DNA from 4 places in the Vibrio sp. 1978 genome. Region 2 is predicted to be linked to each of the others. Evidence: predicted binding sites of a transcription regulator. Region 2 holds the regulator's gene; each other region holds the start of a gene.
What was found. The regulator PurR, encoded in region 2, represses purine synthesis genes. The targets are predictions, from matches to a motif close to TNANGNAAACGTTTNCNTNA.
Positions count from the first base shown of each region.

Region 1: the regulator PurR is predicted to act here: its motif matches at 3,002-3,021, upstream of metK (methionine adenosyltransferase).
Region 3: the regulator PurR is predicted to act here: its motif matches at 1,361-1,380, upstream of purL (phosphoribosylformylglycinamidine synthase).
Region 4: the regulator PurR is predicted to act here: its motif matches at 1,911-1,930, upstream of pckA (phosphoenolpyruvate carboxykinase (ATP)).

Region 1 is NZ_JAWPOP010000002.1:17,180-21,991, forward strand. Features, by position in the region: gene R8N49_RS02075 (SprT family zinc-dependent metalloprotease) at 1-433, opposite strand, end outside; gene R8N49_RS02080 (DUF2189 domain-containing protein) at 502-1,299, opposite strand; gene metK (methionine adenosyltransferase) at 1,702-2,856, opposite strand; gene tkt (transketolase) at 3,172-4,812, shown strand, end outside.
Region 2 is NZ_JAWPOP010000003.1:318,123-322,934, reverse strand. Features, by position in the region: gene R8N49_RS05215 (TfoX/Sxy family DNA transformation protein) at 1-294, opposite strand, end outside; cyclic di-GMP riboswitch class I at 411-500, opposite strand; gene purR (HTH-type transcriptional repressor PurR) at 788-1,792, opposite strand; gene torD (molecular chaperone TorD) at 2,261-2,908, opposite strand; gene torR (two-component system response regulator TorR) at 3,175-3,885, shown strand; gene elyC (envelope biogenesis factor ElyC) at 3,958-4,743, opposite strand.
Region 3 is NZ_JAWPOP010000022.1:76,854-81,665, forward strand. Features, by position in the region: gene purL (phosphoribosylformylglycinamidine synthase) at 1-1,219, opposite strand, end outside; gene mltF (membrane-bound lytic murein transglycosylase MltF) at 1,519-3,096, shown strand; gene tadA (tRNA adenosine(34) deaminase TadA) at 3,685-4,233, opposite strand; gene R8N49_RS18890 (AbgT family transporter) at 4,446-4,812, opposite strand, start outside.
Region 4 is NZ_JAWPOP010000006.1:99,701-104,512, reverse strand. Features, by position in the region: gene gspC (type II secretion system protein GspC) at 1-219, opposite strand, end outside; gene hslR (ribosome-associated heat shock protein Hsp15) at 473-859, shown strand; gene hslO (Hsp33 family molecular chaperone HslO) at 891-1,766, shown strand; gene pckA (phosphoenolpyruvate carboxykinase (ATP)) at 2,103-3,731, shown strand; gene R8N49_RS08260 (AsmA family protein) at 3,922-4,812, shown strand, end outside.

The DNA of each region.
Region 1 (4,812 bases), on a different contig from region 2:
CTTTGCGCAGCACTTTATTATGACGGCGAATCGATAGAGGGTAGGTCATACAACCACAACGATACTCAAAGGTTTTACCTTGAACGGATTTTACTTCAAAGCTGTGAGTGGTTTTGGCTGGTACGTTAAATACGGCTTCCATGACGCCTTTCCATTCTTTACCGTGAGGCCTAACTCGCCCGTAAACCTGATAAGTAATCAGGTGTGCTACTTCATGAGGAATGACTTCATCTAAGAATGCTTGGGTGTTTTCGCGAAATAAAACAGGGTTTAGGCGTACTTGATTTAATTGAAGGTAGGCTTTTCCTGCCGCTTTCCCACGGACGTCGAAGGTGATTGTTGGAATCGGGAAAGAACGTTTGAAAGCTTGTTCCGCCATCGCGATACAGCCCGCCATCACTTGCTTGGCTTTATAGCTGAGTTCTATATCCACAATTCACCTCGATAAATCAAATAAAAAAGCCCCCGCATTTGCGAGGGCCAGATCATAGCATCAGTTAATTATGGTGTGTGTTTTTTCTTGATGGTGGCATGGTAAGCGTGCCATGTACCGTAGCCTAGAATTGGCATGGTAAACAACATTCCGATCCCGTAGGTCGCAAAGCCGATAAGAATACCGCCACAGATGATCGCTGCCCAAACAATCATTGCTGGAATGTTGGATTTCACTGCATTAAAGCTGGTAAATACAGCGGTCATCATGTCTACGCGACGCTCCATCATGAGCGGAATAGAAAAGGCTGAAATACTAAACACCACACAAGCCAAAACAAAGCCAACTAAAGAGCCGATGACAAGGAAGGGTAGAAACTCACTTAAAGGTGCCCCTTGAACAGAAGGGTAGAGCGCATGAAGTAGAGCGGCAATGCGCATCCAAAATATCATACACACTGCGAGTAACACGGCGAACGCCCATTGAGATGTTGAGTTACGACCGATCGCTTTCATTGAATGGAACAAGCTTGCTTTGTGTCCGCGCTCTCTCTCCCAACTGGCATCATACAAGCCGAGCGCGAGAAACGGACCGATTAACATGTAAACAATCAAACTGGGCATGACGACCAAGTGTGTGCCTTGCCACTGTACGAGCAAAACAATGCCTATGGCTGCTGCCATAAAACAGATGCCATAGAAAGCACTAATAAGCGGCATTCGCACGAAATCATGCAGACCTAATGCGAGCCAATGAAAAGGTGCAGAAAGATTGACCGTATTGCACGGTATGGTTCTGGCGTATTCGTTGTCTGGCACTTCCTTTCGCTTGTTGTGGAAGTCCGATGGATTAACAGTTCGAGGCATAACTCCTCCTTGATTTATTCCCACATTATCCGCTTATACCAACTGACAGCGGTTTTTGTTCAGTCAAACTTGAAGCGACTTTTTCAAGTTTACATCTGAGCATTGGCTTAGTTTGGTATCGGCCATAAAGATGCCTGACTCATGTCTTTACTTAAGTGTTGCTTCCACAGTCGCCAGCATCCGACGTCTCTATTTAAATTGGAGTTAACAATATTTTAACTATTGGCGGAGATGGGATAATTTACAAATAATTGCTTAAAATTTATTCGGTATAAAAATGAGGGAGAAACAGGACTGCTTTGTGGGGCAGGGCGGTATGAGCCGAAATGGCTAGATAAAAGTTGCTGAAAATAAAAAGCCCCCACCATAGGCGAGGGCTTGATTGATTCTTGCTTGGCTTGATTATTTGATGCCAGCGAAATCGCGTAGAAGTGCAGCTTTGTCTGTCGCTTCCCACGGGAATTCTTCACGACCGAAGTGACCGTAAGCCGCTGTCTTCTTGTAGATAGGTTGAAGAAGGTTAAGCATTTCTTGTAGACCGTATGGACGTAGGTCGAAGAATTGACGAACCGCTTCAATGATGATGTCGTGAGATACTTTCTCAGTACCGAACGTTTCCACCATGATAGACGTTGGATCAGCAACACCGATTGCGTAAGAAAGTTGGATCTCACAACGGTCAGCCATGCCTGCGGCTACGATGTTTTTCGCTACGTAGCGTGCTGCGTATGCTGCACTACGGTCAACTTTTGATGGATCTTTACCAGAAAACGCACCGCCACCGTGACGAGCTGCGCCGCCGTAGGTATCTACGATGATCTTACGACCAGTTAGACCACAGTCACCCATAGGACCGCCGATTACGAAGCGACCGGTTGGATTAATGAAGAAGTTTGTTTCTTTGTTGATCCACTCAGAAGGTAGCACTGGCTTAATGATCTCTTCCATTACCGCTTCACGCAGGTCTGAAGTTGAGATTGAGTCACAGTGTTGAGTTGAAAGAACAACCGCGTCGATACCAACGATGTTACCTTGATCGTATTGGAATGTTACCTGAGATTTTGCATCAGGACGCAACCAAGGTAGTGTGCCGTTTTTACGAACTTCTGCTTGCTTTTGAACAAGACGGTGAGAGTAAGTAATTGGCGCTGGCATTAGTACTTCAGTTTCGTTACAAGCGTAACCAAACATGATGCCTTGGTCGCCTGCACCTTGTTCTTTAGGGTCAGTTTTATCAACACCTTGGTTGATATCTGGCGACTGTTTACCGATTGTGTTTAGTACCGCACAAGAATCTGCGTCAAAGCCCATATCTGAATGTACGTAGCCGATTTCACGAACGGTTTCACGAGTTAACTCTTCGATGTCTACCCATGCTGAAGTCGTGATTTCACCACCCACCATTACCATACCGGTTTTAACGTAAGTCTCACATGCAACACGAGCCTTTGGATCTTGCTCTAGAATCGCGTCAAGAACCGCATCAGAAATCTGGTCTGCAATTTTATCTGGATGACCTTCTGATACTGACTCAGAAGTAAACAGGTGCTTAGCCATGTTAGCTCCACTATATCTGGTTTAAAACTGGGGAATGATAAACTCTCCAGCGCAAATTAATACTAATTTTTGTAGGTGTATCTACATCTAGACGTCTATTCTAAATTTGATTGCTCGAATTACAAGCTCTTTTTTGGTTTTTGTTATAACCAAACGTTTGCCTGATTTATTGATAATTTTAAGAACTTCGAACGATTTGGCGCGAAAGGTGCAATATTTGTGAGGTTTTGGACTGGAAAACGTTTGCACACCCAACAGGGCTTTGAGAGAATTATGACCTACTTTTCGTTTCGCTTAATGTACTCAGGAGCAGACATGTCGTCTCGTAAACATCTTGCCAATGCAATTCGTGCTCTAAGCATGGATGGTGTTCAACAAGCTAACTCAGGCCACCCAGGCGCACCAATGGGTATGGCTGATATCGCTGAAGTTCTTTGGCGCTCTCACCTAAACCATAACCCTTCAAACCCAGAGTGGGCCGACCGCGATCGCTTTGTGCTGTCAAACGGTCATGGGTCAATGCTTATTTACTCTCTACTGCACTTAAGCGGTTACGAGCTATCTATTGACGATCTGAAAAACTTCCGTCAATTGCACTCAAAAACCCCAGGTCACCCAGAGTACGGCTACGCGCCTGGTATCGAGACAACAACTGGTCCTCTAGGTCAAGGCATCACTAACGCTGTTGGTATGGCGATCGCAGAGAAAGCACTAGCGGCACAGTTCAACAAAGAAGGTCACGATATCGTTGACCACTTTACGTATGTGTTCATGGGTGACGGCTGTCTAATGGAAGGCATCTCGCATGAAGCATGCTCTCTTGCTGGGACGTTAGGTCTAGGCAAACTGATCGCGTTCTGGGATGACAACGGCATTTCTATCGACGGTCACGTTGAAGGCTGGTTCTCTGACGATACACCTAAGCGTTTTGAAGCGTACGGCTGGCATGTAATCCCAGCAGTCGATGGTCACGACTCAGACGCGATCAACGCAGCAATTGAAGCAGCAAAAGCGGACCCACGTCCTACGCTTATCTGTACCAAAACAATTATCGGTTTCGGTTCTCCTAACAAGTCTGGTTCGCACGACTGTCACGGTGCACCACTAGGTCACGATGAAATCCAAGCGGCTCGCGAATACCTAGGTTGGGAGTACGGCCCATTTGAGATCCCGGCAGATGTTTACGCTGAGTGGGATGCAAAAGAAGCGGGCGCCGCGAAAGAAGCAGCTTGGAATGAAAAATTCGAAGCATACGCTGCAGCTTACCCTGCAGAAGCGGCAGAGCTTAAACGTCGTCTAAACGGCGAACTTCCTGCACAGTGGGAAGAAAAAGCGAACCAAATCATTGCCGATCTTCAAGCAAATCCAGCGAACATTGCATCACGTAAAGCGTCGCAAAATGCACTAGAAGCGTTTGGTCAAATGCTTCCTGAGTTTATGGGTGGTTCTGCTGACCTAGCGCCTTCTAACCTGACCATGTGGTCTGGTTCTAAGTCTCTAGAAATGGAGGACTTCTCTGGCAACTACATCCACTACGGTGTGCGTGAATTCGGTATGACCGCTATCATCAACGGTATCGCATTGCACGGTGGTTTCGTTCCTTACGGCGCAACATTCCTAATGTTCATGGAATATGCTCGTAACGCAATGCGTATGGCTGCGCTGATGAAAATTCAGAACATCCAAGTTTACACGCATGATTCGATCGGTCTTGGCGAAGATGGCCCAACTCACCAACCTGTTGAGCAAATGGCGTCTCTACGTGTAACTCCAAACATGAGCACATGGCGCCCATGTGACCAAGTTGAGTCTGCAGTTGCATGGAAACTAGCGATTGAACGTAAAGATGCACCAACTGCACTTATCTTCTCTCGTCAAAACCTAGCGCAACAAGAGCGTACTGCTGAACAAGTCGCAGACATCGCGAAAGGTGCTTACATCCTGAAAGATAGCGAA
Region 2 (4,812 bases):
TTGATTCGCTACTTCGATTAAGCGTTCGCTTGATTCCCATAAATCGCTGGAAATAGCGTAGTACTTTGTAACGACTGGGAAGCCACGTTTTTTATAAACGTAAGGCTTTAGCCCTTGTTTCTCGAAGTCAGATGAAGTTTTTTGGTCTGCTCTGATATGAAGCTGATTGTTTACCACTAGTGCAAACATTGTTTCATCAGCGAATAGTCCGAAGCCACCAAACATTGAGCGCGACTTGATATTACCAAGTGCCTCAAATAGCTTCATAGAGTCTTTGAGTATCGGTTTATCCATGTTTTGTTATCTCGGTGTAATTAATATTACGCCACCAAAAGTCAGGTCCGAGAGAGTAGCAAACATGCGTAAAAACAATGTCATTACAGAGTAAAGTCATTGCTTACACACTTGCCATCGGTAACCCCGCTACCTTCCATATCGTAATATGGTTCAGGCCGGAGGCTTTGCGTCCCACTCTTTCGAATGGTTTGCCCTGTGCGTGACACAATGAGCATACTTCTTATATTGAATTAACATCACGGTTTAGCGTTAAAAATGTGATTTTGGTTCAATAAAAATGATAGATTGAATGCTCTATTTTGCATATGGAAAGGTGCAAATTGGCCTTTGAAAAGGAGTTCTTAATATATATTACATTTATATAAAACAGGGAGTTAACGTTAGTCAATTGTTATTAGAGCGGTGTGAAGTATTAGAGAATGCTTAATTTTTCCAAAAAAATAAGCGCCCCTGTAGAGCGCTTATTTAACACGGTTAAATACAGTAAAATTTAGTTCATTTTTTTCACAGTATTTCGAATTACAAGCTCAGGTTGCATTTCGAAAATTCGTTTTTCGTGTTCTTTATCTTTGATACGCTCAAGTAGAATTTCGAATGCATTTTTACCAACACGACGTTTAGGTTGGTGGATAGTCGTTAGCGGTGGAGAGAAGTATTCTGCAAGCTCGATGTTGTCGTAGCCGATCACTGAAATATCTTCAGGAATTTTGATCCCGTTTTGTTGCAAGCGGCTCATTAGGCCTAGAGCCATTGTGTCGTTAAAACAGAATACCGCCGTCGGGCGCTTGTCCATTGCGGTAATTTTATCTGCAACTAATACGGCCGTATCACATTCAAAGTTACCTTCAAGGATCCAGTCTTCATTTACAGCTAGGTTCGCTTCGCTCATTGCGCGACGGAAACCTGCAATGCGCTCTTGGCAAGCAAGCTTTTCAAAATGACCGCTTAGACAAGCGATATCCGTATGGCCATTGTCAATCAGATGTTTGGTTGCAATGTAGCCACCTTCTTCTGAGTTATCCATGATCTTGTCTGCTTGTGAGCTCTCTGGGCCCCAATCCATGACCACTTTAGGAATGTCCGCATGACGGTCAAGCATCTCTTTTAGTTCTTCGGTTAAGTCAGAACACATCACTAGGATGCCATCAACGCGCTTTTCAGCCAGCATACGAATGTAATCGCGTTGTTTTTCGTAAATCCCGCCTGTGTTACATAAAATCAGAGTATAGCCTTGGCGGTAACAGTAGCTCTCAACGCCATCAATCACTTCTGAGAAAAATAGGTTAGTTGATTGAGTTACTAACATGCCAATCGTACGAGTTGAGTTGCATTTTAGGCTGCGTGCAACGGCACTTGGCGCGTAATTCAGCTCGTCAACGGCTTTCATTACTTTTTCTTGCGTTGCTTCTGCAACGAAACGCGTTTTATTGATAACGTGCGAAACTGTCGTAGTGGAAACGCCGGCTAAGCGAGCAACGTCTTTTATCGTGGCCATAAATGGTGTCCTGTATCGAGCTACTGAAATATGTCGTATTGGATGTACCTGATGCTCTAATGGTTTCACACCTAGCAATCTAAAATTGGCGCTAAGTGTCTCGGCAGCGGTTGATCCAAGTGCGACAAAAGGGTGCGTAGCAGCATCGGTCGATGAATTTTATCTTTTTTCTATCTGATGAGAAATTGCCATCAACCTGTTAAGAAAACACAAAAACCGCTATATTTCAGCGGTTTACATATAAATCATATTTAATCGTTTGCGCTCACATTTTAGCCCTATGTGGACTGACTAGCAATGTTTTCAGCAAGAGATTTGTGTATTTGAAGTCACATTTTGACTGCTAAATAACCAAGCGTCTTTGCGCTAAGTTAAGGCAAACGAATATTATACCCAAGTTACTTACAATTGGTCACTTTCAGGCATACAGGAAGCCCGATAGGCAGGCTCCCTAAAAATAGGCGGCAATTATTCACCAAGAAGGTAGGCGCTGTCTAGTTTACAAAATGCAACTAATAGTTTCGCGACACTCGAGTAAAATCCAAATTCGTCGAATTTTTTACATTTGTCTGAAAACTGAGGTAACCAAGACATCAATTGTTGCTGGATAAAGTCGTTTTGTTTAACGAAGGCTTCTTCCATGTGTTTTTCTTGTTCAAGCTCGTTTGAGCGGATAATCATGTTCCCGAGAAAGTCGAGCTCAACGGCTAAGTGATCCGCAGGTTCCTTTAGGTTTTCGTCTACTTGAACGCCAAATTCAGCCATCAACTTTTCCATTTCCTCAGCTGGCTTGTCATTCAGTAAACCTGATTCACCAATGTACATGGATGCGTAAGGAAGAGCGCCGTATTTTTCTGTCTTCAAAAACAGTTCACAAAAGTCAGCTGCAAGCTCTAGTTGTGCATCTTCACGATCTTGTAACCGATTCAATGCATCAACTAGGCTATCAACAGCTGGTTTCAGCGACTCATTTTCACCTAAACCTGCGAGAAAACTGCGAATTTCAACACTGTGATAGGCTTCCAATTCTTTCTCTGTTAGTTCTTTTGCGAACAAGCTCGAAAACCACCAGTAAATTTCAGCGCGTTTTTCATTAAAAGCTTTCACTTCTTGCATTTTGGGCTCCTGAATGATGCTTCAAGTCATGCATCACAAAGTCAATTAGGGATATCCCCTAAGTGTAATCAATTAAAATGAATAGCAGTAACTATAATTGTTATGTTTTATGGTCAAAAATGACCGTTTATTAATAGCAATGGGCAAGCTTGTTTTGAATCAATAAAAACGCTAAATCTTGCGTTTTAATGTATCTATGACTAGAAATGTTACTAGTTATGAATAGAATACGTCTTGGATAATAAGAAGACAGAAAAGTGGTGTAAATGAGCTATCACGTATTAGTCGTAGAAGATGATGTTGTAACTCGTAGTAAGCTTGCGGGATATTTCCAAAATGAGGGCTACCAAGTCAGCGAAGCAGAGAGTGGCGCAGAAATGCGTGAAGTTTTGCAAGCGGGCGATGTAGACCTGATCATGCTGGATATTAACCTGCCTGGTGAAGACGGCCTGATGCTTACTCGTGAGTTACGTAGCCAATCGGATATTGGTATCATATTAGTAACAGGACGCACGGATAGCATTGATAAAATCGTAGGCCTAGAAATGGGTGCTGACGATTATGTGACAAAACCTTTTGAACTGAGAGAGCTGTTAGTTCGCGTTAAAAACTTGCTGTGGCGTATTTCAGCAGCGCGCAGTGGCAGATCGAAAGCGAATGAAACCAGTGAAGAGCACATTGTGCGCTTTGGGGAGTGGACATTCGACATTCAACGTCGCGCACTTAGCCGCAACGGTGAGCCAGTAAAACTAACTAAAGCAGAGTATGAACTTTTGGTGGCATTATCGTCTTACCCTAACCAGGTGTTAAGTCGTGAGCGTATTTTGAACATGATCAGCCATCGAGTGGATGCGCCGAATGACCGCACCATTGATGTTCTTATTCGACGTATGCGCGCAAAAATGGAGTTCGATCCTAAGAACCCACAGATTTTTGTAACGGTACACGGCGAAGGCTATATGTTTGCTGGTGACTAGTTGGAACATAACTCAATCGTAAAAAGAAAAAGGAGAGCTTCGGCTCTCCTTTTTTGTGGCTTCAAGATAATACTAGTTTGCTTCAACCATTGGTGTTTGGCCGACAGTATCACGCAACCTTTGCCAAATACTGCCCAAGTACTCATGCCAATAAAGCTCTGTTTGTTCTAAGTAACGCGCTTTAGGTGAGTATTTATCCCAAGGTTGACTGATTTCGCTAATAGCTAAGAAGTTGGTCGGGGCTGGGATTGGTTTAATGCCTGCTGCGTTGAACTCATACAATGCACGGCTCATGTGACTCGCAGAAGTGACTAACACAATCTCCTTTTGTTGAACGAATGCAGCCGCTTGACGCGCCTCTTCCCACGTATCTTTCGCATCTTCTAATAAAATGATATCGGATTTCGCGACTCCCAACGCAAGGGCAACGTTCGCCATCATTCGCGCGTGGCTAATTTCAGATCCGCCAGCATAGCCGGATAAGATTAATTTCGCGCCTGGATACATTCTTAAAATACGAATGCCCTCAGTTAAGCGCATTAATGCTGCACGGCTTAACTGCGAGGTGGGTGGAATTTCGTCATCGATAACATGACCATTCCCTAAAACCATCACGTAGTCGATGGTGCCAGAAACTGGCAAAAAGGCTTTATGCTCTCGCTCTAACGGCATAAGAAGCTTGGTTGAAACAGGTTGGAAGGCAACAAGAAAAATGCCAACAAAAGAGAATAGAACAACGAAGCAGCCAGTTTTACGTTTTGTAGTAAAACTAATGAGAGCAAGACCCAACAAGCCTATCAGCAGCAATGCCGGAAGGGGCATAAGCATGGCTGACACTACTTTTTTCAGCTCAAACATACATAAATAGTCCGAAAAAACATCAATTGATAATAAAAATGAGGGTATCCCTCTTTATTCCTGCTTTCC
Region 3 (4,812 bases), on a different contig from region 2:
AACCACGAATTTCTTCACCCGCATGAGAAGTGACTTTTTCTTCGTAAGTACGGAAGTAACCCAATAGATTTGGACGACCAAATTCGTTGTTGAATGCCGCGCCTCCTAGAGGACCTTCAAGCATGATGTCTAACGCATTTACAATACGACCCGGCTTGCCTAAGTCGGTTTCCCATGGCTGTTCAAAACCAGGAATACGTAAGTTAGAGGTTGTAAAACCAACCAGACCCGCTTTTGGCTTACCGCCGATACCCGTCGCGCCTTCGTCACGGATTTCACCGCCTGAGCCAGTCGATGCGCCCGGCCATGGAGAGATTGCCGTTGGGTGGTTGTGCGTTTCTACCTTCATCAAGATGTGCGTATCTTCATGGTGGTACGTGTATTGACGAGATTTAGGGTCAGGGAAAAAACGCCCCGCTTTAGAACCTGTCATAACGGCTGCGTTGTCTTTGTATGCAGACAGCACATAGTCAGGTGTCGTTTCAAAAGTGTTTTTGATCATTTTGAACAAAGACTTAGGTTGATCTACCCCGTCGATAGTCCAATCTGCGTTAAAAATTTTGTGGCGACAATGCTCTGAGTTCGCCTGAGCAAACATCATCAATTCAATGTCGTTTGGGTTACGCCCAAGCTTGGTAAAGTTCTCGACCAAGTAATCAATTTCATCTTCTGCGAGTGCCAAGCCAAGGGAAACGTTTGCCTCTTCAAGCGCAAGACGACCGCCAGCTAAGATATCAACATGTGCGACAGGCTTAGGCTCTGCAACAGTAAATAATGCTGATGCGGCTTCAAATTCTGTGAATACTGTTTCCATCATGCGGTCGTGAATTAACGCTTTAACAGCGTCAGCTTGAGCTTCTGAGAGAACAACTGAAGATTCGACATAATAAGCCGTACCACGCTCTAGACGTTTCACTTTATCCAGACCACAGTTAACAGCGATATCGGTAGATTTAGAAGACCAAGGCGAGATAGTGCCTGGACGAGGCGTAACAAGAAGTAGAAGACCTTCTGGCTCATGCTCTTCGATGGTTGGGCCGTAAGTTAGTAACTTTTCAAGTTTTTCTAACTCTTGGTCATCAAGGTCTGACTTTAGATCGGCAAAGTGCATAAACTCGGCATAAATGCCAGTTACAGGCAGATCTTGTTCACGACAAAGTTCCAGTAGTTTATTAACACGAAACTCAGAAAGAGCTGGGGAGCCACGCAAAATTCTCATGTGCTTAGGTCTCTTATGCAATTGATTAAGGTGATATTGGAATAAATTCAGACACTTAAAATAAGCCCTGTCGAACCTATGCCGATTCCACCTCGTCATTGCGAGCGCATTATATAGTAATTGTTTTTGTGATGTAACACCAAAAGCAACCGTTTGCGTCATTTTTTTTGTCAAATTTGAATTACAACTAAAATGTCGATAAAACACACAATGTCACGTTATAAGTGTGTGATTCACTTTGCCCCATGAGCTCGCTTTGATATAAAGGCAAATAGAAATTTTCCAAGATGTACCTATTAATGCAAATAAGTCACTTCAACCGGCTCAAGCGCAGTGCTCTAATTTTAGTTTCTGTTCTTTTGCTCTCAGCTTGCCAGATTGAGTCGGAGCCCAAAAGTGAATTTGAAAAAATTCAAGAACGTGGTGTGCTTCGTGTTGGCACGCTAAACAATCAGCTTTCCTACTACATAGGTCCCGATGGTCCCGCAGGGTTGGATTACGAATTGGCGCGTCAGTTTGCGGAACAGCTCGGCGTCAAACTCGAGATTAAACCAGCCTTTCGCCAGGCTGAGCTTTTTCCTGCTCTTAAGAAAGGAGATATCGATATCATCGCTACGGGTTTAAATCAAACGTCACAAGCAGTCAAACGATTTAGACCAGGCCCTGCCTATTATTATGTAAGCCAACAAGTGGTATATAAAAAAGGGCAACTTCGACCACGTGATATCGAACAACTCATTGAATACCAAGCCTCGAAAGACGACGAGTCCGACGAAGATACAAATGCAGGCGCTCAAACATTAAAGATCGTTGAACAATCGCAATATGTTCCGACCCTAACAGCGTTAAAGAAGCAGTATCCAGAACTTCAGTTTGAAATTGTTGGTGATGCTGACACGAGAGACTTACTCAAATACGTATCGACGGGTGAGTTACGTTTTACTGTGACTGATTCGGTGGAACTTTCCCTTGCTCAACGCCTTTACCCCGATCTTGCGCTCGCGTTTGAACTTACAGAAGATCAACCAGTATCTTGGTTTACTCGACGCTCTGAAGACGAAAGTTTGTATGCGATGCTGATAGAGTTTTTCGGTAACATCAAACAATCAGGAGAACTGTCCACCCTCGAAGAAAAGTACATTGGTCATATTGAAGCATTTGACTACGTTGATACTCGCGCATTCATTCGAGCTCTGGATGACAAATTGCCTAAATGGGCACCTTTATTCCAAAAATACAGCGAAGAGTTCGACTGGCGCTTAATTGCAGCATTGGCTTATCAAGAGTCACATTGGAAACCAACAGCAAAATCGCCAACGGGTGTTAGGGGGATGATGATGCTTACTCTGCCAACAGCGAAAAGCGTCGGGGTAACAAACCGTTTAGACCCTGAGCAATCTGTTCGTGGTGGTGTCGAGTACTTACGTCGCATTGTAGGTCGCGTGCCTGATAGCATCAACGAGCATGAAAAAATATGGTTTGCGTTAGCTTCATACAATATTGGTTACGGCCACATGATGGACGCACGACGACTCACCAAAGCACAAGGTGGCGATCCGAACGCTTGGGCCGATGTAAAAGATAGGCTGCCTTTACTGCGTCAGAAGCGCTATTACAGCCAAACTCGCTATGGGTACGCCAGAGGCGATGAAGCGCGTAATTACGTAGAAAATATTCGACGTTACTACCAATCCATCATTGGTCATGTCAGCCAACAGCCAGCGATTGATGAGAATAGCGATGACTTGCAAGTGATTCCGCCGCTCAACCCCGACATTTTGATATCGGGCGCAGTAGAGACCGTCGTAGAACAAGTCTCTGGCGCTTCTGACGTCACGGTTGAAGAAGACACCGAACAAGAAAGCATTGAAGAATAAACCCGCGGTAAACTAAAAAATGACGAGCCTATGAAGCTCGTCATTTTTGTTGAGTCCTAACGAAAACTTATCTAGACTCCAATATTCTGAGTGACACCAACCACACTCAACCATTCCTTTGGTTGGTCGCCTTTTCTTCATCGTTAGTAAAACTGATTGCTTTGTAACAGGTTACTTTACAACCACATGGTTTAGCTCACTTGATGAAGCGGCGCTTTCGGCTACACTCTGCCGAAATAACGTCACTCCTATTATTAAGCATCGTATTGAAATTGTTTGCTGGCTCTGTGCAATGCAGAAGTCAAATGAAGAACGTTTAAACCATACAATGTTTAGTGCGATTATCGAGCCTATTGCCAAGCATCGATGAGCCGCGCTTTACTGGTATAAGTCTTGTCTGCAGGAGGTTTTGAATATGAGAAGACGTAGAGTGCAGTCAAAGCGTTTAAATAACACAGTAGCTGCTATCCGACGTAAACGTAAACTGACATGTATGAAAAAGAAAGTAAGTTCACGTAATCGTGTTTTTGTACATTTAGTCAATCACTAGTGCGTCCAAGCAAACATCTACCACGTTGTAGGTGTTTGCTAGCCCTCACTACTCCTACTACCTTGTTCGCTCTCTCCATTTTCTAATGCTTTTTGTGCTTGCTTCTTCGCTTTAATTTCCTTTCGGCGGCGCTTAAAAAACGCTTGTAGCTGAGTACGGCACTCATCTTCTAGCAGCCCCTTTTCAATTAAGGCGTAATGGTAAGCGGCTTGACTTTCAAACAAATTAAGCACTGTTCCTGCTGCTCCAGCTTTTAAATCTGGCGCTCCAAAAACAACCCGCTTAACGCGGCTATGCAATAAGGCTCCGGCACACATTGGGCATGGCTCAAGTGTTACATATAACGTCGTATCCAGAAGGCGGTAATTTTCTAGCTTTTGGCCTGCTTTACGCAGCGTTTGGATCTCAGCATGTGCGGTAGCGTCATTAGTACCAATAGAGCGATTCCACCCCTCAGCGATAATTTCACCATCTTTGACAAGCACTGCGCCAACAGGTACTTCCCCCTCAGCTTCTGCTTGCTCAGCAAGCTCCATCGCTCTGCGCATAAACAATTCATCTTGAGGGGAAAACGGATGGTTAGACAAAGGAGGCTCCAAAGAAACAAAAAACGATTGAAGTCAGGAATTTTATCACCAACTTCGGTTTCACTACAGCAACACATCACGGGACAAAGTCTGCAACTCCAAAAAACTAGTTACAAGACCTATCGATGTTCGTTTTACGAGAACAAAAAAACGCAGATCGAAGACCTGCGCTTTTTGGCTGCCAATTAGCGGCTTTCACACCCTACACGTTTTTACATTGTGTAAGTGTAAGGAGCTTGAATGCCTAGCGGGATACCTACCATCCAATAAGCAACTAGGAAGATAGACCAACCGATCAGCATTGCGATCGAGAATGGCATCATTAGTGACGCAAGCGTACCGATACCAGCCGACTTCACATAACGCTGACAGTAAACCACAACAAGAGGGAAAAATACCATTAGAGGCGAAATGATGTTCGATACAGAGTCACCCACACGGTAAGCCGCCTGAGACAGCTCAGGCGAGATACCAACCGCCATTAGCATTGGCACTAAGATTGGACCAATTAAAGCCCATTTTGCCGATGCCGAACCAATAAGTAGGTTTACAGACGCGGTTAGAAGGATCATACCGATG
Region 4 (4,812 bases), on a different contig from region 2:
GCTCGCAGCAACGCTACTCGCCGATGGACGCCATTGCGGCACTTCCGACGATTGAGGTATGGCTAACCACACAATTTTGCCAAGTATCCATCCGGTTATCGCAATAAACAGACAGGTAAGCAACAAGCTAAGTTTGGCTTGAATGGTATAATGATTGGACTTGATCTGAGCCAGTAGCGGTCTGCTTGATAATCCTGCACTTAGCTCTAAACGTTTCACTGAATGGATTCCTTTATTCTAACGTCCGTCATTTAAGCTATAACGATAGCTATCGACTTTAAATTGCTAAATTTGCAATAAAATTATTACTCAACAAAGAGCAGTGAACTATATCACAAGTTGTCTTTCATACCTTTTTCTTATGCAGTTTTTGCCAACTCCCTTGAAAAAAATACGCCTTGACTCCATCTGTAGGTGAATAATCCATCACTCATTGCTGTATTCGGGCAGTGATTAGATAGCGTAGTGTTCTATGAGTTCCCTAAATGAAGCCGTTAGGCTAGATAAATGGCTATGGGCCGCAAGATTTTACAAAACCCGCTCCATCGCGCGTAACATGGTCGATGGCGGTAAAGTCCACTATAATGGCCAACGAAGCAAGCCGAGTAAAATCGTTGAAGTGGGCGCTGAAGTCAGACTTCGTCAAGGCAACGAAGAAAAAATCGTGATAATCGAACAAATCTCAGATCAACGCCGAGGCGCTCCCATCGCACAAACCTTATATCGCGAAACCAATGAGAGTATCGCGAAACGTGAGGAACACGCGACTCAACGTAAGCTTAATGCCCACAACCCAAGTCCGGAACGCCGCCCAGATAAAAAGCAGCGCCGAGACATCATTAAGTTCAAACACCAATAAAAGCCGGAATTACCAACGAGGAAAACACTCCATGGCAAATAATGTTTTAAACCGCTACCTATTCGAAGATCTTTCAGTACGTGGCGAGTTGGTACAATTGGATGAAGCGTACCAACGTGTTATCTCCAGCAAGGAATATCCGGCAGCAATAGAGAAACTGCTGGGTGAGCTACTCGTTTCAACTACTCTTTTAACTGCCACTCTTAAGTTCGAAGGTTCGATCACCATCCAGCTACAAGGCGACGGTCCTGTGTCTCTTGCCGTTATCAACGGTGACCATAACCAACGTGTTCGTGGCGTAGCTCGCTGGGAAGGCGATGTTGCCGATGACGCAAATATTCACGATCTAATGGGTAAGGGCTACCTTGTGATCACCATCGAACCGAAAAACGGCGAGCGTTACCAAGGCGTCGTTGGACTAGAAGGTGACACTTTAGCAGAAGTGCTAGAAGGCTACTTTGCAAACTCAGAGCAGTTAAAAACGCGCCTATGGATCCGCACTGGTGAGCATGAGGGCAAAGCACACGCAGCAGGTATGTTGATTCAAGTGATCCCTGACGGCACTGGCTCTCCAGATGATTTCGAACATCTAGAGCAGCTCACTGATACAGTAAAAGATGAAGAATTGTTTGGTTTAGAAGCGAACGAGTTATTGTATCGACTATATAACCAAGACAAAGTACGTCTGTACGAGCCGCAACCTGTCGAGTTCCATTGTGGCTGTTCTCGTGAGCGTAGCGGTGCAGCAATCATCACCGTTGAGAAAGCTGAAATTTATGACATTTTGGCAGAAGTTGGATCAGTTTCTTTACATTGTGATTACTGTGGCACAACTTATACGTTCGACGAATCTGAAGTCACTGAACTGTATGCACAAGCTTCTACGGACAAGAAAACCCTGCATTAATTTACATAGCTTATCAAGCACGTAATTTACCCTACAAAAGGCCAGCTTAATGCTGGCCTTTTTGTGATCAACCCCTCGTAATAACTAGCCTCAAGCGTAATAAAACAACTGCTTAATTTTAAACAATTAATAATGATTTTGCCCTAGCGCAAAGGATTGCGTGCACGATAGACTATTCCCACCAATATGTGACGGGTTACCTAAAACCTTATTGAAATCATGGGCAAATTTTGAGCTATCTCCCTGTTTTCTCCCCGCCCCGTTGCTAGCATGGTGAGCAGATTAAAATTAAAACATTCTTACAAAATCCCTACAAAATCCTTATAAGGAGCACCTATGACCGTTATGGAACATACTAAGGCTGCAACACTTGATCTAACCAAGCACGGACTGCATAACGTAAAAGAGGTTATTCGCAACCCAAGCTACGAAATGTTGTTTGAGGAAGAAACGCGTGAAGACCTAACCGGTTATGAGCGCGGCGTGGTTACTGAACTAGGTGCGGTTGCCGTTGACACTGGCATCTTTACTGGTCGCTCACCAAAAGATAAATACATCGTCAAAGACGCTACGACAGAAGAACATATGTGGTGGACGTCTGATCAAGTGAAAAATGATAACAAGCCAATCACTCCTGAAGTGTGGGACGAGCTAAAAGAACTGGTCACAAACCAGCTTTCTAACAAACGCTTGTTTGTTGTTGACGGTTACTGTGGTGCAAACCCAGATACACGTTTGAGCATTCGTGTTATCACAGAAGTCGCATGGCAAGCGCACTTCGTTAAAAACATGTTTATTCGCCCGACAGAAGAAGAGTTAGCGACATTTGAACCAGACTTCGTAGTAATGAATGGCGCAAAATGCACTAATCCAAAATGGGAAGAGCAAGGCCTGAACTCAGAAAACTTCACCGTATTTAACCTAACTGAGCGCATGCAACTTATCGGTGGTACTTGGTACGGCGGTGAAATGAAGAAAGGTATGTTCGCCATGATGAACTACTTCCTTCCACTAAAAGACATCGCATCAATGCACTGTAGCGCTAACATGGGCAAAGATGGCGATGTAGCGGTATTCTTCGGTCTATCTGGTACGGGTAAAACGACCCTGTCGACTGATCCTAAACGTGCGCTAATTGGTGATGATGAGCACGGCTGGGATGATGACGGTGTCTTCAACTTCGAAGGTGGTTGTTACGCAAAAACCATCAAACTTTCGAAAGAAGCGGAGCCGGACATCTACAACGCAATTCGTCGTGATGCACTGCTAGAAAACGTAACAGTACGTGGCGATGGCTCTATCGACTTTGATGATGGTTCGAAAACAGAAAACACACGTGTTTCTTACCCTATCTACCATATCGATAATATCGTTAAGCCAGTATCAAAAGGCGGTCACGCGAATAAAGTGATCTTCCTATCAGCCGATGCATTTGGCGTACTGCCTCCAGTATCTAAATTGACACCCGAGCAAACTAAGTACCACTTCCTATCAGGCTTTACCGCCAAACTAGCGGGAACAGAGCGCGGTATTACTGAGCCAACACCAACTTTCTCTGCTTGTTTCGGCGCGGCGTTCCTAACGCTTCACCCAACTAAATACGCAGAAGTACTGGTTAAACGCATGGAAGCAGCGGGCGCTGAGGCTTACCTAGTGAATACTGGTTGGAACGGCACTGGCAAACGTATCTCTATTCAAGATACACGCGGAATTATTGATGCAATTCTTGATGGTTCGATTGAAGATGCACCAACTAAGCACATTCCTATCTTCAATCTTGAAGTACCAACGTCACTACCAGGTGTGGATCCAAGCATTCTAGACCCTCGCGACACGTACGTTGACCCACTTCAGTGGGAAAGCAAAGCGAAAGATTTAGCAGCGCGCTTTATCAATAACTTTGATAAGTACACAGACAACGCTGAAGGTAAATCTCTGGTTGCGGCTGGTCCTCAGATTGATTAAATCGAGTAACAGCGACGTCGCGTAAACTCAGTGAAAAGTTGGCATTAACTTATCACCTTTACGTAGGCCAAGTTACAAAAATTGCTTCAAGCCCCTCTTTTGAGGGGCTTTTTATTGAATACCACAGAATATTGATACAAGCTAAAGCTTATCTAGTTTTATTTAATAACACACGTAGGTTCTAGCAAAGATGAAAACAGCGCGTCGAGTTCTACTTCTGTTACTGGTTATCTTAGTTACCATTCCGGCCGCTACGATTGCGCTGCTAACAACATCTTACGCGGACGCAACCTGGCGCTTGCTGTCAAACACCTTTTCTCTTCCCTTCCGGGCCGAAAGCGTGCGTTATGGCTTTCCCTATCACCTAACTTTACAACGCGTGAACACCAGCGGAGACGATGCGTCTTACATCGAGCAAGTCGATTTATGGATGAATCCCGATGTTTATCGCGATGGTAAATGGATCGTTGATAGTTTATTGATTGATGGTATGAGCTTGCAGTATGGCGCACCAAAGCTCCCACCTTTAGACAACGTTTTATTCCATCAAATCGCGCTCAAAAATATTGATTACGCCGACGAGCAGTACTCTGCCAATGGCATTGACCTTCAAATTCAATCACCACAATGGAATGGTCAATTAATACCATATGGCGAAGTTCAACTTGCGGCCGACCAACTCTATTGGAATGGCGAAGCCTTTAATCAAGTCTTAGTCGATATAGACTACAAACCGCAAGACAGTACGCTTTATGGCACCTCTTTTAACTGGCGTAACAGTCAAATATCTGGGCAAGGGGAGCAGTATCCTCAAGGCTGGTCTTTAGTAAATGTGACCATCAACAAGCTGAAACTGAGTAATACGCAGCGCCAATCACTGCTTGCAAAACCTTGGCACGATCTACCATTTAGCATTAATCATATTAATAGCTTAGATTTGCTTAACGCCGATATTGAATGGGGCGACTGGCACTGGCAGAACTTGGATCTTTCTGTGGAAAACGCCACACTGCCACTGTCTCTCTGGAAGACAAAAGCTCAAGTGTCATTGCAGGCGGATAGCGTTCGATTCCAGCAGCAA